3 regions of the Paenibacillus sp. FSL H8-0261 genome follow, and region 3 is predicted to be linked to each of the others. Evidence: riboswitches for the same ligand, from Rfam matches in the RefSeq annotation. Region 3 holds a riboswitch; each other region holds the start of a gene.
What was found. Region 3 has a riboswitch for cyclic di-AMP ahead of MHI27_RS26285 (alpha/beta fold hydrolase). Riboswitches for the same ligand answer to the same signal wherever they lie in the genome.
Positions count from the first base shown of each region.

Region 1 (7,862 bases), 2.2 Mb from region 3:
CAACTGTAACAACGAACAGGCTCCCTTGTCAATGACGGGAGCCTGTTCGTTGTATGATTTTCAATTATGATTACACAGCTTTGTATGCAGCAAGCTCGTAAGGAAGGCACAGCGGCACACCGGTGCGTGGATCTGGAACAATATCTGCCTCAATTCCAAACACTTCCCGCAGTACATCTGGTGTCATAACTTCAGTAGGTGAGCCTTCACTAACCACAGTACCGGATTTAATAGCTACCATATGCTGTGCATAACGAGTAGCATGATTCAAATCATGCACGACCATGATAATGGTACGGCCTTCTTCCTCATTCAGCTTTTGCAGAAGCTGTAGAACTTCAAGCTGGTGAGCCATATCTAGAAATGTTGTTGGTTCGTCCAGGAATAGAATGTCAGTTTCTTGCGCCAATGCCATAGCGATCCAAGCGCGCTGACGTTGTCCTCCAGATAAGCGGTCAATCGGACGGTCATGGAAAGGCTCCATACCTGTAACAGTGATTGCGTTGGAGATAATGCTGCGATCCTCTGCTGTCATTGTGCCAAATCCTTTTTGATGCGGGAAACGGCCATAGCTGACAAGTTCAGAGACCGTTAGTCCGTCTGGAGCCGTTGGGTTTTGCGGTAAGATCGCAAGCTGACGAGCTACCTCTTTCGTTGAAAAGTTATGGATCGATTTGCCGTCCAGCATTACGCTGCCGCTCTTAGGCTTCATGATCCGGGCCATTGTTTTAAGAATTGTAGATTTTCCAGAACCGTTAGCGCCCACTAGTGCGGTTATTTTTCCCGTAGGGATAGTTAAGTTCAACCCTTTAACAATTGTAGCCTCTGCATACCCAATACTTAACTCTTCTGTGTTCAAACGTTCTGACATGTTAACAACTCCTTAAAAGTTTTATGGAGCGATGCTCCTAGAATGAACTACATAGTAAAACTCGCTTCGTACGCATTATGCTTTCGATTTGGCGAGTAAATATAAAAAGTAAGGTGCACCAATGATCGCAACCACGATGCCTGTTGGAACTTCTGCAGGCTGTAACACCCATCTGCCGATAGTATCAGCAGTAATCATAAGAAGCGCCCCTGTCAACGCACTAGCGGGCAATAATACCTGATGACGGGGTCCCACAAGCTTGCGGGCAAGATGTGGTGCAATTAGGCCGACAAAGCCAATTCCTCCACTTACAGCAACGCAGGAGCCGGCAAGCGCAACTGCTGTCACTAGAAGGAGAATACGCTCGTTCTCCACTCGCATTCCAAGTCCTACTGAAGTATGGTCCCCTAGATTCAATACATTAAGAATACGGGCTTTATAGAAGGCGAACGGTAACAGAATCGCTATCCAAGGTAGCAGAGCAAGGACGAATCTCCAATCGCCACCCCATATTTTCCCGGCGATCCAAGTCGCTACAAACTGATAATTATTAGGATCAAGCCGAAGTGCCAACACCAGCTGGCAAGCGTTAATTCCGGCAGCGACTGCAATCCCGATAAGGATCAACCTTGTTGGAGATAGACCATCTGCTTTTCTATAAGCAAGAATATAGATTAAAGCGGCGGTTAAGCTAGCCCCTCCAAGCGCTAAGAGCGGCAAGACAAATACCGGAGCTGCTGTTGTAGCCGGAAAAAACGAGATAAAAATGATTACCGCAAAACCAGCACCCGCACTTATGCCCAGCGTAGCCGGTTCGGCAAGTGCATTTCTTGCGAGACTTTGTAAAATACAGCCTGACACTGCAAAGCCCGCTCCAACCAACAATGAAATTACGATGCGAGGTAATCTGAAATCAAATAAAATAAGCTTTTGCTGATGAGTTCCATCACCCAGCAGTGTATGTAATACCTCCCGTGGGGATAGACGCATAAATCCTGTATTCATACTGACAATAAAAACAACAACGATCAATATGGCAAGGAGCGATAACACTGTAATAGCACGTGTACGGCGTTCATTATCATTGGGAGAAAGGGTTGTTCTGTGCATTACAGCTCCCCCTTCCGCTTACTCGCTAAGTAAATAAAGAAAGGTACACCGATGATGGCAATTAATGCGCCTAGCGGCGTCTCATAAGGGGCATTTATCATTCTAGCGGCGATATCCGCAAAGATGATCAATACGCTCCCAAGAACTGCCGAACAAGGAATGATCCAGCGATAATCCACTCCGACGAAATAACGTGTTACATGTGGAATAATTAGTCCTATAAAAGCAATCGGTCCAACCATTGAGACTGCACTTCCGGCAAGAACTACTACAACAATCATACATGCCAACTGTACTAATCTTGTCCGCTGCCCCAGACCAACTGCAACTTCTCTTCCTAAGCTGAGCAAGGTGACAGACCGCGCTAACATCATCGCTGCGATTAATGCCACGAACACCCAAGGGAAAATAATCTTGATCTGAGTCCAGCTTGCCCCACCCATTCCGCCAGCCAACCAGAAGGCTATATCCTGGGATAAGTTAAAAAGAATAGCTATGCCCTGACTAACAGCAACCAGTAGTGCACTAACCGCGGAACCTGCCAGCGTCAAACGTAAAGGGGTAAGGCCATTAAAAGATAGCGACCCGATTCCAAATACGATAAAAGACGCTATAGCAGCACCTATAAAACAAAACAACATAAGTGAAGTGAATGAGATCGAAGGTGCAAAAGCAAAAACTATGGCCAGCGCTACACCTGCTCCCGCATTCAAGCCTAACAGACCTGAATCCGCAAGAGGGTTCCTTGTCATCCCCTGCATGATTGCCCCTGCTACAGCGAAGCAAGCACCGACCAAAGCACCTGCTATCGCGCGTGGAAATCGCAGTTCTCTTATCACCTGATGTTTTTGTACATCTGGATTGAAATGAAATATTGCTTCCCATACCGTAGCTAGCCTGATATCTGCCGCACCCACTGAGACCGAAAGTGCCAGTCCAAAAGCAATGGCAGCGAGTCCAAACACTAGAATACCCATTGCAGCTGCCGGTCGGGTATGTAGAGCTTTTTGTGTATCATTTTTATTACGATGTGCGAAATCTGAGGGTGAAACCATGAGTCGTCTCCTTAATCGATAGTTACAATGGTCTATATGATAACAACAATCATTCTCATTATCGCAAAAAAAATTAGGTTGTACAATTGTAGGAGTTATTTTTCAGTAATACAGGAACGGTTTATAAAAAAATGGTGCAGATCTAAGTATCCTAAGATACTTGATCTGCACGCCCTTCCTCACCCAAATGATCAGTCTCATTCATGGTGAATTACGACTCTTTATTTCACAAAACTTTTTAACACATCGTCAATAATTTTGCCACCAGCGTTAGCACCACTGTATAGCCAACTGCTTGTTGAGCTCATTTCATGTACATTACCAGCTTTTACAGCCGGGATTCCTTCCCAAATTGCACTGTCCAGAATCTCCGAACCCTCAGTCTTATCACTATTTACAAGGATAATATGATCTGCTGTCAGCTCAGAAAGCTTCTCTAGCGAAATTGGATTCCAAGTAGCTCTTGTACCAACAGGAATTTCTGTTACTAAGTTAGGCAGCTTTACACCAAGGTCTGTATATAATACAGCACCACTGCTGCGGGTTTCGTCTACAATATAGAAGTTCTTTTGTACCAACCATAAAATCGCCACGGACTCATCTCCAATAGCTCCTTTAAGCTTTTCTTTCGCTGCAGCCGCCTTGTCTTCATAATCTTTAATGGCTTTCTCTGCTTCAGGGGTCTTGTTCAGAATTTCACCAATCTTGAGTAGCGATTTACGCCAATCTTGATTTAGCTTATCCCCAATCACATAAGTCGGTGCAATCTTATTCAGTTGGTCATAGATACCATTCTGTACAGATGACTCCGATGGGATGAGGATAAGATCCGGAGCGAAGCTGGTTACTGCCTCGAGCGGAAGATCGTAGCTGATCGTAGGAACTTCCTTCAATTCAGTGGACAGATAATCTTGAATACCATTAGTCACGGACCATTGCGCTACTGGAGTCACACCTAGAGTCACCAAAGCATCCTCCAAATAAGAACCCAATACACGTTGTGGATTAGCTGGAATCGTTACTTCATGTCCCATTGCATCCGTTAACGTCTTAGGAGCTGCAGGAGCTTCTGTAGCTTCAGCAGTAGGTGCCGTCGCTTGGTCTGTTCCTGCGTTTGAAGCGTTACCGGGATTATTATTACCGCAAGCGGATAAGAATAGCATCATCACCATTAATCCGATCATCGTTAATTTCATGCTTCCAAATCTTTTTCTGTTAAACAAAAACATTAAATACCCTCCTAGTGTGTACATCCTATGTTATTCAAAGGTGTTGACTACCTCAGTCTCACTTTTAAATGATATTGATTCTCATTCTCTATGTCAACATATAAATTTTAAATTTTGTGTATTTGCAATAATTTCCTTCTTAAAAATACAAAAAAAGGCTATATTCCGAACGTTCCGGATATAGCCTCTCCTTAATGATCCATTATTTATTCAAATGATATGGGACAGTCGCAACTACAACATCTTTTGAATTCATTAGATACGAACGGATTAAAAAGCTGGTCTGATTATGAAGTACAGCTTGCCACCAATGCTTAGTTATAAACTGTGGAATCAGAATCGTGATATGATCCGTCGCTGCGGTCTTCCACTCCACTGTATCAATAAATTTCACTAACGGACGAATAATACTGCGATATCTGGAACGAAGTACAATCAGGCGTACACCCGGATTCCATTCCTCCCACCGTTGCTCCATTTTTTGAATGTCCTCTTCATCAAAGCCAACATACACGGCTACAACATTATCCGTTAGAGACTTGGCATAGCTGATGGAATGTAGTACAGCACGTGTTACACCCGCAACAGGAACAACAACCGTACTGCCTTTAATCAAAGGTTTATCTGTACTCGGGCATATACGAAGCTGATCTGCAGTGTTCAAATAGTGCTTGTGAATCCGGTGGAACACGAACATTACAGCAGGTAAGAAAATGAAAGCCATCCATACGCTTGAGAATTTAGTGATGATAAAAATAAGCGTAATCGTCAATGTAGTCAGCATACCGATGGTATTTACAACAAATCTTTTTTTCCATCCCGCTGGTTTTGTTTTAAACCAATGAACCATCATTCCTAGCTGTGACAATGTGAAAGGAATGAATACACCAACCGCATAAAGTGGAATCAAGCTTTCTGTATTTCCGTGGAATGCAGCTACAAGCACAGCAGACAGAACACCTAGAAAAATAATACCATTAGAGAAACCTAGACGGTCTCCACGAACCATAAAAGCATGTGGCATATATTTATCTTTTGCAAACATAAATGCGAGCAGCGGGAACGCTGAGTAAGCTGTATTAGCTGCCAAGAACAAAATTACTGCTGTGATACCTTGAATGAAAAAATATAAGGTTCCGCGGCCAAAGGTCGATTCAGCGATCTGTGAAACAACCGTTGCCTTTTCATCAGGCACTATGCCGTACCAATACGCCAGTAGTGTGATACCTGTAAACATAAATCCAAGTATAACCCCCATAACCATTAAGGTCTTGGCTGCGTTCTTTTCAGCTGGTGCTTTAAAGTTTGGAATGGCATTAGATACAGCCTCTACACCCGTAAGTGCCGAACAGCCAGAACTGAAGGCTTTTAATAGTAGAAACAAACTAACATTAGAAACAGCAGAGCCAATTTCAGGGACATTCGCATGTACGCCACCTGCTGCATATTTAATAATACCGGAGATAATCAACACTACAATCGACACTACAAACAAATACACTGGGATTGCGATGAATGAAGCTGATTCTGTAACTCCGCGAAGATTAATCAAAGTAAGTAAAATAATAACTGATACTGCAATAAGAACGGTGTGATTATGAAGACTTGGAAAAGCCGATGTGATCGCATCCGTCCCTGCCGACGCACTAACAGCTACGGTCAGAATGTAATCCACTAACAAAGACCCTCCTGCTAAGAGCCCCGTCGGAACACCAAGATTACTCTTGGCAACGATGTAAGCTCCGCCTCCCTGAGGATAAGCGTAAATCGTCTGCCGATAGGATAAAATCAGGATGGCCAGCAGGCCCAATACGGCTAATGCAATTGGCAGGGAATACCAGATGGCAGTAAACCCCGCAGCCACCAGTACAATCAAAATTTGTTCCGTTCCGTAGGCTACAGACGAGAGCGCATCAGAAGACAGGACAGCCAGTGCTTTAACCTTGGATAACTTTTCATGATCGAGTTCGTTCGACTTCATCGGACGCCCGATCAATAGTCGTTTTACCTTGCTTACCATGGTGGATACAGTTCCTTTCTTTGGGAGCTGAAACGGAATTTCCGCGCGCTGTTTTCATTGGTGGATTTCATAAATGCAGACACTAAAAATAGCATACGGAAATGATCCGCATGCTATGCATGGTCATTATCCCACCTTTGCTTACGAGGTTAGCTGGCGGATTCGGGCTGTGGTTTAGCCCTACGGTATAAGTCTAATCGACCCATTCCGATTCACCCCATTGGCACATATGCCAAGTTTGGTTCCCCCGTTTTTCCTAAGAAAATTCAGCGCATATTCAACTTCTCACAAGGTCTAATATTAGTCTACAAAGTGTATACAGTAAAGCGTTGAAAAAAATGAAAAAAGAATGAAAAAACATCCAGTAAGCGCAAATACAGCGTCTTATTGGATGCTCTCTTTCATTCTCTTCAATTATCCCTCTGGATCGTGTTTTTAATCACTTTTCACATTTTTTCGGATCATTTAAAATTAAAAAATCAAAATCCTAAACTTTCCTCTGTATCTAACTCCATCACTTCTTCTTCCTTGCGTCCGTACCAAAGTAAAATGCTAATTAAAGCAAAAGCGATTAATGCAAGGAAAGGAATCGTAATGAATCCAAAAAAGTTCAAGTAATCCTTATTACAAGGAACACCAATTGTACAAGGAAGCACTTTACTTAACGCAGGAATCTTCTGCTCCGCATAATGATAGATCGAGATACTGCCACCAATCAAGCTTAGTGGAAGTACATATGGGATAATCCTTTTATCCCCTCGAAAGGTTGCAATTCCCAAGAGGAATAACTGAGGATACATAAAAATTCGCTGGAACCAGCAAAGCTTACAAGGTTCATATTTCAATACTTCGCTCAGATACAAGCTACCAGCAACAGCAACTAAAGAGACGAACCAGGCCAGATACAGGCAGTTACGCTTGCAAAAAGATAGGAACTTTGTCACTTTGCCTCCACAGCTTTTGCGGCGTCGTTAATCTCAGTTGAAATCGCTTCAATGTTAAATGGATCCGCAGTCATTACTCCATTGATATAAAGGGATGGTGTAGTCGTCACCCCAGCTTCACTAGCTAACTGCATACCCTTATTCAGCTCATCTGCATACGTACGATCCTTAATATCTTTACGAAGCAGTTCGTAATCGATAGCTAACTTCTCTTTCTCCGCAAGGCTTACTAAGAAATCTTCAGTCGCCCATTCTTCGCTCTCATCACCTTGCTGAGCATATACAGCATCATAGAACTTCCAGAATTCATCATGATTCTGATGGTAAACAGATAATGCAGCAAGTGAGGCAGTTTCAGAGTCTGGACCAACGAAAGCCATATTTACAAAGTAGAGCGCTGCTTTTCCCTCGTTGACAAAATCTTGAACAATTTTCGGTTTAACTGAAGTTGCAAATTGGGAACACGCTGGACATTTTAAGTCTCCAAATTCAACAATTTTAACAGGTGCATCCTCTTTACCGACTCTAGGTAGCTCACTGTAATTGAATGCTACTGGTTCTCCCGAAGTGGCATTTTTTGCGGCATCTTTCGAAGCTAACATAAACAATCCAACAAAAATGATGACTACTAAA
Region 1 is NZ_CP150297.1:3,751,967-3,759,828, forward strand. It holds gene MHI27_RS16575 (ABC transporter ATP-binding protein) at 71-871, opposite strand; gene MHI27_RS16580 (FecCD family ABC transporter permease) at 947-1,981, opposite strand; gene MHI27_RS16585 (FecCD family ABC transporter permease) at 1,981-3,036, opposite strand; gene MHI27_RS16590 (ABC transporter substrate-binding protein) at 3,258-4,265, opposite strand; gene MHI27_RS16595 (APC family permease) at 4,468-6,285, opposite strand; cyclic di-AMP (ydaO/yuaA leader) riboswitch at 6,409-6,567, opposite strand; gene MHI27_RS16600 (disulfide oxidoreductase) at 6,765-7,229, opposite strand; gene MHI27_RS16605 (thioredoxin domain-containing protein) at 7,226-7,862, opposite strand, start outside.
Region 1: it holds a riboswitch for cyclic di-AMP, as region 3 does, so the genes downstream of both, MHI27_RS16595 (APC family permease) here and MHI27_RS26285 (alpha/beta fold hydrolase) in region 3, are expected to answer to the same signal.

Region 2 (7,862 bases), 1.6 Mb from region 3:
GTGCTTGGCCTAATTTACCCTGATGGCGGGAATATTTTGTATAATGGAAAGCCGTATAACAGTGAACTTCAGCAAACCATGGGCTATCTACCCGAAGAAAGAGGATTATATCCAAAGGTAAAGGTAAGCGATCAAATCGTCTACTTGGCACGTCTGCGCGGGATGTCGGCTAGTGATGCAGATAAGAGCCTTCGCTACTGGCTCGATCGGTTTGAGGTTCCGGATTACTACAATAAGAAGATTGAAGAGCTCTCCAAAGGGAATCAGCAGAAAATGGGCTTTATCGCCGCAGTTGTTCATAAGCCGCAAATTCTCATCCTTGATGAAGCCTTCAGTGGCTTGGACCCTGTTAACGTGGAACTACTGAAAGATACGGTAAAAGAATTGCGTGATCAGGGAACGAGTATCTTATTCTCTACTCACCGGATGGAGCATGTTGAAGAGCTTTGCCGTAATATTACGATTTTGGATCGTTCCAATACTGTCGTGCAGGGCGATATTCGTACGATTAAGAGTGGGTATCCTCGTGAACAAGTATTGTTGCGTACGGATAACGAAGTGACCGGTCTAGAATCAATTGCAGGTGTAACAGCAGTACAGCGACAGGAGCGAGGTTATCTGTTGTCAATCAGTGAGATCGGCGCAGCACAACGTATCCTACAGCAGGCGATGGCACAGGGTGAAGTGGAGCATTTTGAAATTAAGGAACCAACATTAAATCAAATCTTTATCAGAGCGGTGGGTGAATCTCATGAATAAGATGGGGACAATTATTGGCTTTACCTTTAAAAATAAAGTAAGAACGAAATCATTCATGATTACTACATTAATTCTAGTGTTGCTGCTCAGCATTGGGATGAATCTTCCGTACATCATCGATCAGTTTAAGGGTGATTCTAAAACAAACGCAGAGACTCAAATTGCTGTGATCGCGGAAGAGGGAAATCAGGCTGCAGAGTTGTTGAAGGCATATACTTCACCTGAAGGAATGCCGCAGGCAAAAGTTGTGCAATATACTTCTGCCGATGATGCGGAGCTAAAGAAAGCTTTAGATGAAGGGACTGTAGAGGGGTACGTTACTTTTGCAGAACCTACTGGCGAAGGACTTCCACCCGTTACTTATCATAGTGAAAATGGTGAATTGAAGGGCGATGTGCAAATCTATCTCCAAAATGCCCTTCAGCAGGCCAACACCCAGTTCATCGTTGGCGACAAGCTGACGCAGGAGCAGATTGCTGCTATGTCAACACCGGTACAGATAGCTACTCAGCAGCTCAACCCTGATGGGACTGCGGGAGATAAGGATGCGTCGCAGGAATCCACTCCACCTATTAATTACGTCATTGTATACGCCATGCTTATGCTGTTCTTCATGTCTATCATGATGACCGGTAATATGATCGCAGCTGAGATTACTTCAGAGAAGAGCTCACGGATCATGGAAATTCTGATTACAAGTGCCTCACCTTTAGCGCAAATGTTTGGTAAAGTTATCGGTGTCTTCTTAGTAGGATTATTACAAATTGGCGTCATTATCGCAGCGGTAGTTGTCAATCTTAAGCTTCCGCATAATGCAACGATTTTGAAAGATTTAGACCTGGATTTAGGCCAGCTTAATATTAACTTGTTGCTTTATGGAATTGTTCTTTATGTACTAGGTTATTTCCTCTATGCCTTGATGTATGCAGCTGTAGGTTCGATTGTCAGCCGTACAGAGGATCTTGGCCAAGCGGTTATGCCGATTATGATGTTAGGCTTCGTAGCATTCTATGTTCCACTGTTCAGTATCTCCAATGCGGATACTCTGCTGGTTAAGGTAGCGAGTTATGTACCGTTCACCTCTCCATTGACCATGCTGCTCCGAATTGGTGTTGGTGAAGTAGCGATCTGGCAAGTTATTGTATCATTAGCCATCCTGCTTGTTACCACGTTCATCTTTGGATGGTTGGCTGCCAAGATCTATCGCACAGGCGTATTGATGTACGGCAAACGTCCAAGTATTAAAGAGATCAGAAAAGCGATGAAGGCTTACAAGATCTAAGTGGCTTCATATATAAACTTTTAAGGAGTGGTAATCATGACTAAAAGTGAACAATACAATATGATGCTTTTAATGAGTTCGGTATCTCTGGCTACGGTTAGTAGAATGCTCCATTCAGATGGATCCGCTGTTATGGATTTCACTCAGGGTGTATTGACTGGGATTGCCATGGTAGGGATGATTGCGGGATTGTGGATGTACGGTAAGGCGCGTAAGAGCAAAGCGTAATAGTAGGGAAAGGAAGCCGCGGCAGATGCCGTGGCTTTTTTCTTTTTTGTGTACGTATCGTAAAAGTTATTTGGAAGATAGTTGCGGACTCCAGGGCTCCTGAGTCCAATATATCCTCCGTACACTCAAATGTCGTTTCCTTTTGAGGGATTAGACAACGGATAGATTACTACTAGGCAGCAAATCCTCTGGAGCAGTCAGTTGCTCCCGCACACGCCTAAGCTGCGCTTTTAGTACAGGAACACTCTTTTGCAGGATGATGCTTATTTGAGGTAAAGATAGCTTTAGGCCATACCACATCGTTTTTATAAGCTGTTCCTCCCAAGGCAACGCCTTGGCAGACAGAAGAGACCGGCGTGCGTAATAATCGGCGCATTGTCGGATACAAGAGCGGTAAGCTTCGATAGAGAATAGCTGGCTGTCGAAGCTTTTTTGACGGAATATTTTATGAAGCTCTTTAAAAGTACGGATAGTAACCTCCTCAGCTTCTGCTGATTGTTGTAACAACATGGAACTGAGCATATAGATATCATTCGTACACTTCTGAACACACTCTGCAAATATAGTTCTACGGGGGGATTCGGCAGGTAAGGGGTCAGGCATGATAAACACGATCCTTTCAGAATTGTTTATGGGATGAACCTATAATATAGAAAAGTAAGAAATGGATTTGTTGATAAGCTCGGCGGTATCAGGTTCTGGATAACTATGTTTTTGAAGCGCAACACTGGATGGTTTATAATATAGCCGCCCTCCTTTGGAATCTCTCCCACCAGCGACAGCTCTGTACAGACGACCTTGTTCAATGTGCCCTGCCAAGGATTTACCCTGCAGCTTGGCTTTTAAATCCTGTAAAGCACCTTGTACTAGCTCAAACTGAGTCTGATCCCACTCTGAACCATGGGTACGTACTTTATCTATCGCTTCCTCTAGCCGGCAATGGTATATCATTCTGAGAAAAGAACTCCATTTAATAAGATCGAAAGTTTTGGTATTGGCAGAGATAAGACATGCCCCCCAGCTGCTACCTCCTTTACAGGTAAGTTTCAGGATGCCATAACGGCTGCCTTGATCAGCCTCCATTCCATAATGAATAGGCTCAGGTGAATCAAAGACGAATACTTCTATGCGAGATAGTCTTCGCTGGTCCATGACAGTTTTCTCCTCCTTAGGTTTCCAAAAGCTTAAGATCTACATGGTGAATGTCATTAGCCTTCTCTATACAGGCGAGCATTTCAGCTTCATTCTCACAGACTGCGGCATGCTCCAGCCATAGTCCGAATTTCTGTTTGCGTATAACGGATAAATGTAAGGGGAAGGTGTTGCGGGATCTCATTACGTACCAACCGACAGCAACATCTTTCCACGGTTCCTTAAAGGCGGTGAGCCACGGAAAACGTTGGTGTGCTGACCAATCCTGCAGCTGTTGCTTTTCTCGGATATTTTTATATATTTCGTATATAATTGTTCGGTCCATACAGTATTCACAGGTAGATGGGCTGCTGAAATGGCGAAGTGATTCAATCTGCTTCTGACCAAAAGCATAGCCGACAATAGTTCTGTGATGATCCTCTTCGAACCACAACGCTCCAAAGCAAACATAATTTAGACTTATCGGCTCAAGTAGCCCTTGCTGAGTTCCCCAATAATAGTGTTTCATTCCTTTCACCCCGTCCAGCATGCTATCACCCTATAGATTCAGGTAACGCAAAAACCGCAGCAAGAGGAGGACCTCTGCTGCGGTTTTGGAATACAGGTATACACACACCTGTGCCAAAGCGTGGCGGATCAAGGGTCTCTCTCTTTACGCTTACGAGGTTAGCTGTCGGATTCGGACGGTGAGAGTCGCCCTACCTATGTGAGACTTGAACAGTCTCCTTCGGATTCACCCCAAGTAGGCCATGTGGCCTGATGGTTCCCCCGTTCCCTGCAAATGCAGGAACTCAGCGTTGAATGTATTTCGTGAAATAGATTCAACCCGAATCATACTCTTTTCAAGGTGTTTCTGTAAAAACAGAAAGTGTTCTTTTGAGCGCAATTTAAACCAAATCCTGCCTACTACGACGGAAAAGGGAACCAAATAGGTATTTATTGCGAGTTATCGGGCTTCTTCCTCGCTTAATCTCGACTTCTTGTTTTCTTACCTACTAAAGGCGATTTTTTGAGATTTCTACATTTGTGGTGAATAAAATCACATGGTATGCCCGCTTTTCGCTAATGGATTAAAACTCGAGTAAACAAGAGATATAGAGAGATTGGATATCAAGTAAGCGCTATCCAACGCGAAAATAGTTTTTAATTTGCATTATTTTGGCATCAATCAGGTTTTACAATTCTTCCTGCATAAGGGTATGATTACTCCTGTTTCAACAACAATCGAATATTTGATCCGCTTAATTTCCGATAAGGAAAGCGGGGGAACCAACAATCGGCAGACGATGTGAGAGTCGGAAGCCGGTTATGGGGTGAATCCTGTAGAAGATGCGAGTGAGCTCGCATCTATACAGGTAGGGCGACTCTCACCGCCCGAATCCGACAGCTAACCTCGTAAGCGTATGGAGAGAGGATGAGTGCAATGTGACCGCTAGCGAGCCACAGAGGAGAATCCTTTGTGGCTTTTTGCTGTGCTTTTTTAAGCAAAGCATTTATGGAAAACCTCACGAAGAGGTCGTTATATTCATCATTAGCGGTAGCTTTTCTTTCAAGATCAGGGTGATCAAGCTCTGATCTTACAAGCAAAGCATTTGAGGAGAATAAGAGATGACAGATCAGAATGAATATGTACTGGTATGTGCGCCAACGAAGGCAGGCGAACATTTTATTAAGCTTCTAAAATTCAGAGGCATTAAGATGGCCGGATTGACCAACAACTTGCCTGAGAAGGCCCTACTCGAAGAGATGGGGATTGAACAAGTCGTTCTAGTTGATACCCGCCATCAGAATACTTGGTTTCGCCCGCCGTTCCCGGTAGGACGGGTATATCTGTTCGAGAGCAGCTTTACGTTATGCTGCCGCTACATTCAGATGTGCCGCACCTGGACGACACAGCCGATTTTTGTAATCACAAGCTCAATAAATCCTAGATTGGTCTATAAAAGACTTGGTGCAAGTTATGTAATCTATTCTCATAGTGGTGATGCTGATTTTCTAATCGATAAATCACCTCATCAAGGATAAAAGAAGGAGTGCGGGAGATATGATGGATCTGTATATGGTGGCTTCGTTAGCTGTAATTTACGGGTTGTTTTATGGATTTATGCGCTGGTGCGCAGGTGTAGTTGAGGATACAGGGAGGGATAAGCTGTGATTCTAGTAATCGCTGTTACCCTACTGTTGTTTGTATATCTGGTTTACGCATTGATTCATCCGGAGAAATTTTAAGGAGGGGCATTCATGGGCATTTTGCAAATAGTGGCTGTAATCGTAATTCTTATCTTGCTGGTTAAGCCGATGGGCACGTATTTATATTATGTGTTTTCTAATGAACCGAACCGTACGGATCGATGGTTTGGAGGCATGGAAAAAGGAATTTATAAGCTGATCGGCCTGAAAAAACGGGACGGTATGTCCTGGAAGAAGTATGCGCTCAGCTTTGTTTTAACGAATATCGTACTGGTTACTTTCAGCTATATCTTTCTTCGATTGCAGCGGGGTTTACCGCTAAATCCGAATGGAATTGCGGATATGGAACAGACGCTTTCGTTCAATACGGTGATCAGCTTTATGACTAATACAAACCTGCAGCATTACAGCGGGGAGACGGGACTTTCGTATTTTTCACAAATGGCTGTCATCACGATGATGATGTTCACATCTGCAGCGAGCGGATTTTCTGTTGCGGTTGCCTTTGTCAGAGGAATCACGGGACGGAAATCAGTCGGGAACTTCTTCGAGGATTTCGTCAAAGCACATATTCGTGTGTTCATTCCGCTAGCTTTGTTAGTTTCATTGGTGCTGGTAGGACTGCATGTGCCACAAACGCTCAAGCCATCACTTGAAGTCACTACACTAGAGGGCCAAACACAACAAATTGCTATCGGTCCAGTAGCTTCTTTGGAATCGATCAAACATCTGGGCACGAATGGTGGCGGCTTCTTCGGGGCCAATTCATCCCATCCTTTTGAGAACCCTAATCCACTTACGAACGTTCTGGAGATTCTCTCTATGTGGATGCTGCCAGCTTCGCTCCCTTATATGTACGGATTGTTTGCCAAGAACAAACGTCAGGGCTGGGTAATTTTTACCGCAATGATGACCTTGTTTGTTCTGCTATTAAGCCTAAACTTCTATGCTGAATCAAAAGGTAATCCGGCGATCAATGCACTAGGAATCGAATCTTCACAAGGTAGCATGGAAGGTAAAGAGGTGCGCTTCGGCATACCGCAGTCTTCCTTGTTTACTTCAGTAACAACCGCAGCTACGACAGGTAGTGTTAACAATATGCATGATACGCTGACGCCGCTGGGAGGCATTACGCCTCTTGCACTGATGATGCTCAACAATGTCTTCGGTGGTAAAGGTGTCGGACTGATCAATATGCTGATGTATGCGATTCTGGGTGTCTTCCTGTGCGGTCTGATGGTCGGCAGGACACCGGAGTTCCTCGGACGGAAGATAGAGGCCAAGGAGATGAAGCTGATTGCCATTGCGATCCTTGTGCATCCGTTCATTATCCTTGTGCCAACTGCAGCTGCGTTCCTGACCGATTTGGGGCAAGGGGCGATTACGAACACTGGATTCCATGGACTCAGCCAAGTGTTATATGAATATGTCTCTTCTGCCGCGAACAATGGTTCAGGATTTGAAGGGCTTGCAGACAATACAACTTTTTGGAATGTCACAACCGGGATTGTCATGCTGCTAGGTCGTTATGTCTCTATCATTGCAATGCTGGCGGTAGCAGGTTCTCTGCTTAAGAAGAAGCCGGTTCCTGAGACGATTGGCACGTTCCGCACAGACAATGGACTGTTTACGGGAATTCTGATTGGTACAGTAGTGATTATCGGTGCGTTGACGTTCCTGCCGGTCATTGTACTCGGCCCCATTGCAGAATATCTAACCTTACGGTAGGAAGAGGGAGAATAAGATGAGTACTGTAAAAAGAAAAAAGTTGCTGACGGGACCCATACTCCTTAGCGCTGTAAAGGATAGTTTTATAAAGCTTAACCCAGTAACGCTAATCAAAAATCCAGTCATGTTCGTGGTAGAGGTCGGTACGATCATTGTCCTCCTCATGGTGCTGGCTCCTGGATATTTTAATGCAGAGCAATCGATAGGCTTCAATATCACAGTGTTGTTCATTCTGCTATTTACAGTGCTGTTTGCGAACTTCGCTGAAGCACTGGCGGAAGGCCGGGGTAAAGCCCAAGCCGATTCGCTCAAAAAAACAAAACAAGATATCACAGCTAACAAACTGGTTGGAGGAGCGGTGAAGACAGTCTCTTCCTCCGAGCTGCGTAAAGGAGATATCGTCATCGTCAGTCAGGGAGAACTCATCCCTGGTGACGGTGAAGTGATTGAAGGGCTGGCTTCCGTAGATGAATCAGCGATTACAGGTGAATCCGCACCTGTAATCAAGGAGGCTGGTGGGGAC
Region 2 is NZ_CP150297.1:590,301-598,162, forward strand. It holds gene MHI27_RS02620 (ABC transporter ATP-binding protein) at 1-759, shown strand, start outside; gene MHI27_RS02625 (ABC transporter permease) at 752-2,041, shown strand; gene MHI27_RS02630 (hypothetical protein) at 2,078-2,269, shown strand; gene MHI27_RS02635 (hypothetical protein) at 2,420-2,872, opposite strand; gene MHI27_RS02640 (hypothetical protein) at 2,912-3,421, opposite strand; gene MHI27_RS02645 (hypothetical protein) at 3,438-3,929, opposite strand; cyclic di-AMP (ydaO/yuaA leader) riboswitch at 4,063-4,228, opposite strand; cyclic di-AMP (ydaO/yuaA leader) riboswitch at 4,650-4,839, shown strand; gene MHI27_RS02650 (hypothetical protein) at 5,030-5,446, shown strand; gene kdpF (K(+)-transporting ATPase subunit F) at 5,573-5,650, shown strand; gene kdpA (potassium-transporting ATPase subunit KdpA) at 5,663-7,339, shown strand; gene kdpB (potassium-transporting ATPase subunit KdpB) at 7,356-7,862, shown strand, end outside.
Region 2: it holds a riboswitch for cyclic di-AMP, as region 3 does, so the genes downstream of both, MHI27_RS02645 (hypothetical protein) here and MHI27_RS26285 (alpha/beta fold hydrolase) in region 3, are expected to answer to the same signal.

Region 3 (7,862 bases):
AACCACCCAGCAGGGAGCAGATTATGATTCCCACGCTATTCAATATGAGATAGACATTGCTACAGGAGCAGCATTAACAGAACCTGTTGTCATCTGGACTGGGGATGGTGGACCTTGGACGGAAGGACCACATTTGTACAAAATTAACGGAATGTATTATATCATGTCTGCTTCAGGCGGCACGGCAAAGGAACACCGAGAAATTATCGGTCGTTCTTCCTCCCCTTACGGTCCTTTTGAAAGATTAGAGCAACCGATATTGACCCATCGCGGGACTGATAGTCCCATTCAGTATCTAGGACATGCTGATCTGATCGAAGATCGTAACGGGGATTGGTGGGCCGTATTCCTTGGAGTACGTCTAGTAGATTCCAAGTATACAGTGCTAGGAAGAGAGACCTTTCTTGCCCCTGTAACGTGGAATGAAGACGGATGGCCGATGATTGATAATAACGAAGATATCGTAGGAGTGGATATGAAGGTTCCGCGTGTAACGGGTCAATCACCAAAGCCTGCGCTAAGCGGAAGGTATGACTTTGAAGACGATGTATTACCGTTCGCAATGACCTTTCTTCGTAATCCCGCTGAGGCAAGCTGGTCTCTAAATGAACGCCCGGGATGGTTATCTCTTCGGGGTCAATCTAAGGGTCTCAGTGATATAGGACAGGTGGCCTTTATAGGAAGAAGACAGCAGCATACTTCAGCAGAATGGAGTACATTACTGGACTTTAACCCTACCGTGGACGGTGAAGAGGCTGGACTTTGTGCTAGATTGGATGAGCATGCACATTATGAGGTTGGCTTGGTGCAAAAAGATGGCCACAGAGTCATTGCAGCACAATTAACTATTGATGGAATAACCCGTGTAGAAGCAGAAGTACCAATTACAGCTGAGCGAATTTATCTGAAAATACAGGCGGAGCTTACCGAATACACCTTATTGTTCTCCTTGGATGGGCAGGAATGGAATAAGCTATCTACAGCGGCAGCATACCCATTATCCCCACAGGCCGTAAAAGGAAATGGATTTACAGGTGTTCTTATCGGTTTATATGCGACAGGTCATGGTAAAGTAGCTGAGGTACCTGCCCACTTTGATTGGTTCGATTATCGGTCATAATGAATAGCGTTTGTTAGGAGGGAACTTGTTGAGACAAGCTAGTGATTTTACAGAGCCTGCACTAAAGACAGTGTTCGCAGAGGATTTCAAGATTGGCGCAGCCGTCAACCCATTAACTATCCAATCACAGGAGCATTTGCTTGCTTATCATTTCAACAGTATTACCGCTGAGAACGAGATGAAATTTGAAAGTCTGCATCCACTTGAGGACACTTATAACTTTAGGGCAGCAGACCAGCTGGTTGCCTTCGCCAGGGAACATCATATGGCGATGCGCGGACATACCTTGATTTGGCACAACCAGACAACGGACTGGCTGTTTGAGGATAAGGGCGGAGGACCTGTAAGCAAAGAGATTCTGCTTGCACGAGTTAAATCACATATTCAGACCGTTGTAGGACGTTATAAGGAAGAAATTTATGCTTGGGATGTTGTAAACGAGGTAATCGCTGATGAGGGAGAAGAACTTCTTCGCCAGTCGAAGTTGCTCGACATTGTTGGCCCGGACTTTATCGCCAAAGCGTTTGAATTCGCGCATGAAGCCGATCCAAAGGCTTTGTTGTTCTACAATGACTATAACGAATCCCATCCATTAAAGCGTGACAAAATCTATAAACTGGTGAAGTCGCTATTGGAACAAGGCGTGCCGATCCATGGCGTCGGATTGCAGGCACACTGGAATTTATACGATCCTAGTCTGGATGATATTCGTACAGCGATCGAAAAATATGCATCCTTAGGACTTCAGCTCCAACTGACAGAGCTGGATGTATCCATGTTCCGTTTCGATGACAAACGGATGGACTTAAAGGCAGTACCTGCTGAGCTGCTCGAGCTTCAAGCAGATCGATATGAAGCGATGTTCGCACTGCTGAGAGAATACCGGGACGTGATTAGTTCGGTCACGTTCTGGGGAGCAGCGGATGACTATACCTGGCTGGATGATTTCCCTGTTCGTGGGCGGAAGAACTGGCCGTTCCTATTCGATGAAGGGCATAAGCCGAAGCCAGCTTTCCATCGAATTATCACCTCTGCCACGAAATCATAGAGTGGGCAAGCTGCTCAAATAATGAACTGTGAACCCGTCCTTTTATCGATTAAGGGCGGGTTATTTATAAGTTGATAGATTAGTAGTATGGATCTCAAAGGGCGGATTAAAGTGAGCGTGACAATTAGAACGATTCTGGAAGATTTAATAGGAGCCATGGAACAGATAGATGGGACTGTGGATACTCTTAAGCCGGGGAATCCGGAAATGGTGATTACAGGTATGGTTACGGCATTTTGCGCTACGCAATATGTTGTGGAACGAGCGGTTGCTATGAACGCCAATTTGTTGATCACACATGAAGGTGTGTTTTACAGTCATCATGAGACGAGCAAGTGGTTAGAGGCTGACCCTGTGTCTCGCGCGAAACGGAGTTTGATTGAGCGTTCTGAACTGGCTATTTTTCGTTATCATGATTATTGGCATCGGCATCAACCGGATGGAATCATGGTGGGCTTGCTACGAGAGCTTGAATGGTCAGCCTATGTGGTTGAGCAGCAATCCACTGCTACAATCCTATCGATTCCAGCTATGACGGTAAGTGAAGCGGCTCTGTATATAAAAAGAAAGCTAGGCATCTCCTATGTACGTGCTGCCGGAGACCTATCCCAGACATGCAGACAAGTGGGGATATTAGTAGGTTACAGAGGAGGTGGGACGATGGCTATTCCTCTTTTTAATCAGCATAATCTTGATTTAATTATTGCTGGCGAGGGCCCCGAATGGGAAACTCCAGAATATGTGAGGGATGCTGTCCACCAAGGCAGATCAAAAGCGCTGATTATGTTAGGTCATGCGGAAAGTGAAGCTCCAGGAATGAAATATTTAGCTGAAGTTCTGGCACAGAAATACCCAATGATTCCCACTTATTTTATTGCTGAACAACCGGTCTATCAGCTGGTTTAATTCGTATAAACCGAAATGAAGAATAAATTTGCATATTATGGAGAAAATGATTGGAAACCAGGTCACTGAGAAAGGAGTGTTTCAATGGAAATTCCTTTGGAGGCTGATGAAGTGTTAAGTCGTATCAAAAAGCTTCAAACCGATGGAAGCTCGATCAGCAAAAAACAAGTGAAGCAAAGCGATCCTGATCTTATGAGAAGTGCGCTGTTCTTTTTTCCGAGCTGGGAGCATGCATTGAAAAACGCCGATCTGTTGTAGCCATATGATTGTATAACGAAGCCGAGTGGTTCAGGGATTGATCTCTGATGGCCGCTCGGCTTTTTTTAGATATATTGAGTAAACAAGAGCAAAAGAAAGAGAAAACGAAGTGTATGCTCAATATGAAATGAAAAGCATGGCTTTCAACATTATTTTGCCCACGGCTCAACTTTACAAGAAACCTTACACGGAGTATGATTCATCACATAACTGACAATTACATAAGAAGTCCGCTTAATTTCCGTTAAGGAAAGCGGGGGAACCAACAACTGGGAACCAGTGTAACAATCGGTACTAGTTATGGGGTGAATCCTGTTCCAGGTGCATAAATGCATCCATGCAGGTAGGGCAACTCTCACTGCCCGAATCCGACAGCTAACCTCGTAAGCGTATGGAGAGAGGATGAATGGCGTATTTGATGATGAATAGCCACAGAGAATCCCTCTGTGGTTTTTTGCTGCGTTAAAAAGCAGATATAGTTGTAGAACCTATCTATGAAAGAGGTGTTAACTTTGCCTATTGCTAAACTGAATGGAACTTCGCTCTATTACGAAATCAATGGAACAGGGGCTCCGGTTGTGTTTATCCATGGACATGGATTAACACATAGTATGTTCAAGCCACAATTGGAGTATTTTTCTGATAAATATAAAGTGATTCTGTGTGATTTACGGGGGAATGGCAAATCAGGTGAATTACTGCAGGCCCCAAACGAGATTATTGAAACCCAATGTCTAGATATAATTATGCTATTAAATGATTTGGGTATTCGTGAGGCTGTTTTTGTTGGGAGTGCCTATGGGGGGCTCGTCGTTCAGCATATTGCGAAACAATATCCAGAACGAGTAAAAGCGATTGTTGTCGCGGATAGCTTTTGTAGAAGTCAGGCGTCAACGATAATCGGTAAAATCCAGCTTATGGCTGCTTATTGTAGCTGGTTAATGTATTACGCTCCAAGTGAGCTTGTACTGCCTTCGATTCGTATGATGTACCGGGAACGCTGGAATCTGGCTTATAACGAGATTAGAAGAGGACTTCTCGATAAACGTCCACGGGAATTGTATCGGCAAAGGCTGGCTACGAGCCATGTGGATTACACTAGATGCTTAAAGTCTTTTAAGCGTCCCGCCTTATGTATTGTAGGTGACTTTAGTGAATTTGGAGTTAATTGTATGAAGGATATGGTGTCTCAGCTGCCACATGCTCAGTTAGTGATCATCCCTAACGCATTAGATCCTAGTAATCTGTGTCAGCCGGAGAAATTTAATGCTATACTTCAGCGGTTTTTGGAGAAACAGCAGGAAACTCAGCAGATTAGTTGAACTTAGTGGTAAGTGAGAAATGAGGGGCGTCCCATAGCCGGGGAGTATGTACTGGCTACGGGGCGTTCTTCTGTATGTCTGTATTTTGTACAATGCTGTCTACTGATGTAAGATTAAAGTTATTCGATACTAACTATCTAAAGGAGCTGAGTCATGATGTCTCAAGCCGAAACCATAAAATTGACCTCATTATCTTCAAAAGGGGGCTGCGGCTGCAAAATCGGTCCCGCCGATCTCATGCAGGTTATTCGCAGTCTACCACCAACCGTTCCTAATCCGGATCTACTTGTGGGTCTTGATACCAGTGATGACGCTGGGGTATATCGATTAAGTGATGATCTGGCGTTAGTGCAAACTGTTGATTTTTTCACGCCGATCGTGGACGACCCTTATTCCTTTGGGCAAATTGCAGCAGCTAATGCGTTAAGTGATATTTATGCTATGGGCGGTAAGCCGCTTACGGTGCTTAATATTGTGGCCTTCCCTATTTCTGTTCTGGACAAAAGCATTCTCGGTGACATTTTGCGCGGTGCAGCAGATAAAGTGCAGGAAGCAGGAGCAACGCTTGTGGGCGGACATTCCATCGACGATAAAGAGCCTAAATTTGGATTGGCCGTTACGGGCCTTGTGCATCCGGACAAAGTAAGAACGAATGCAGGTGCGCAGGCAGGAGATAAGCTGATTTTGACTAAACCTATCGGTGTGGGCATCTTAACGACTTCTATTAAAAAGGATCAGCTATCCCCAGAAGAAACTACACGCCTTACGACAGTCATGTCTACACTGAATAAAAAAGCGGCAGAAATCATGGAGCCCTATGATGTACATGCTTGTACAGATGTTACCGGATTTGGGTTGCTTGGACATGCCTCGGAAATGGCAAAAGGGAGCAATCACGGACTGATTATTCGTCAAGGCGATGTACCGATGCTGCCAAGAGTAAGAGAGCTCGCGGAGCAGGGCTTTGTTCCAGGCGGCACTAAGAATAACTTTGCTCATTTGGAGGGCAGTATTCTTTATCCGGAAGAGATGGACCAATTAAGCCGCTATATTCTGTGTGATGCTGTGACTTCCGGTGGATTGCTGATCTCTGTTGCTCCTGAACAAAGTGAGGATTTGCTAAAAGAGTTAGTAGATGCAGGTGTAGAAGCAGCATTGATCGGAGAGGTAACGGAAGAACATCCGGGTCAGATTGCAGTTATAGCTGCGCAATAAAGTTGGAGTTCAGCTTAGAGGCGACCTAAGAAGTTAGCCACCAGAGGAGAGAGCGCATTGTTTCAGGATATTACACTGGAAGAACTAAGAGTGTTAAAGAATAAGAAGCAGATCACCGTTATCGACGTTCGATCTCCTTCTGAATATAAAGATGCAACGCTGCCGGATAGCTTGAATATTCCCTTTTTTGATGATGAGGAACGGGCTGAAGTAGGTACGTTGTATAAACAGACAAGTGTGCAGGCTGCGAAAGAACGCGGTTTGGAGATTGCTGCTGCGAAGCTACCTTCCTTTGTCAAAGAATTTGCTGCGATTCAAGGGGACAAGGCTGTATTCTGCTGGAGGGGAGGTATGCGCAGCCGTACAACTGCGACCGTACTTTCTTTAATGGATATTCACGCTTACCGATTGATTGGCGGCTATAAAGCTTACCGTAAATGGGTACTCGATGAACTGGAGTCCTATGAATTCAAGGCGAAGCCTTATGTCATTCATGGAAATACGGGTACAGGTAAAACAAACCTGCTGCACCGCCTGAAGGCACAGAGCTATCCTGTTTTGGATTTGGAAGGAATGGCAGGTCACCGCGGTTCTATCTTTGGCGAGATCGGACTTCATGCAAACAATCAAAAAACGTTCGATAGTCTTCTTATGGAGGAATTAATTAAGCTTGGGGATGCTCCTTATGTACTGTTTGAAGCGGAGAGCAAAAAGATTGGGAAGGTCGTAATGCCCCCATTCATGGCCGAGCAGAAGGAGATTGGAACACAAATTTGGATTGAGATGCCACTACAAGCCAGAGTGCAGCAAATCCTTGAGGATTATCGACCAGAAGAATATAAAGAACAGTGCATTTCAGCATTTCGAAGTATCAAATCGCGAATTCATATCCCCATTGCGGCGGAAATCGAGCGTTGCTTGCAAGCTGATATGTTCGGAGAGGCTGTTGCGCTGCTGTTAGAATACTACTATGATCCTAAATACGATTATACGTCTACTCAGTATGAAGGCATTGAGAGAGTTACCTTTAAGGTGAACAATTTGGATGAAGCTGAGGCTGCGGTAATCTCTTTTTTAAGTAATCAGAAGGTATAAGCTTTATGTATCGTAGTATGAGGGGTTTAGAGGAGGCTCGGCTTAACAAATGATCTATTTAGACTATAACGCTACAACACCTGTAGATAAGGAAGTAGCAGAGGTTATGATTCCTTATCTTTATGGTCATTTTGGCAATCCTTCAAGCAGTCATTCTTTGGGACAAGAAGCTAAAGTCGGAATCGAGCGAGCAAGAACACAGATGGCTAATTTCCTGAATTGTACGCCGGGTGAGGTGCTTTTTACAAGCGGGGGCAGCGAGTCGAATAATACCGTCATCAAGGGCGTCGCCCAAACGTATCGACATAAAGGCAATCACATTATTGTGTCTGCAGTGGAGCATCCTGCGGTAATTAAACCGTGTCAGTATCTGGAGCAGTTGGGCTACACGATTACTTATGTACCTGTTGACACGTATGGAATGGTGCAGGTAGATGATGTGAAAAATCAGCTTACAGACCAAACTATACTAGTTTCCATTATGCACTCTAACAACGAAACGGGCACGATTCAGCCGCTCAAAGAAATAGCCGAGGTCTGCCATGAACGGGGTGTCCTTGTACATACCGATGCTTCGCAGTCCGCTGGAAAAGTAGAGCTTGATGTGGCTGAGTTAGGGGTGGATTTTCTAACGCTGGCAGGCCATAAATTATATGCGCCAAAAGGGATTGGAGCATTGTACATCCGAGAGGGCATTCACATCGAGCCATTAATTCACGGAGCGGGTCATGAGCAGGGGAGACGTGCCGGAACGGAAAACACCCCTTATATTATTGGATTAGGAAAAGCCTGTGAGCTTGCTTCGGACTCTGCATCCAGAGAGCGTGTGAAAGAAGTAGCGGATTATTTCTACGATAGATTGCAGAAGGCATTTGGTGACAGAATTCACCTGAATGGT
Region 3 is NZ_CP150297.1:5,918,664-5,926,525, reverse strand. It holds gene MHI27_RS26305 (glycoside hydrolase family 43 protein) at 1-1,120, shown strand, start outside; gene MHI27_RS26300 (endo-1,4-beta-xylanase) at 1,149-2,168, shown strand; gene MHI27_RS26295 (Nif3-like dinuclear metal center hexameric protein) at 2,280-3,074, shown strand; gene MHI27_RS26290 (hypothetical protein) at 3,159-3,332, shown strand; cyclic di-AMP (ydaO/yuaA leader) riboswitch at 3,554-3,738, shown strand; gene MHI27_RS26285 (alpha/beta fold hydrolase) at 3,845-4,654, shown strand; gene selD (selenide, water dikinase SelD) at 4,811-5,869, shown strand; gene mnmH (tRNA 2-selenouridine(34) synthase MnmH) at 5,927-6,964, shown strand; gene MHI27_RS26270 (cysteine desulfurase family protein) at 7,014-7,862, shown strand, end outside.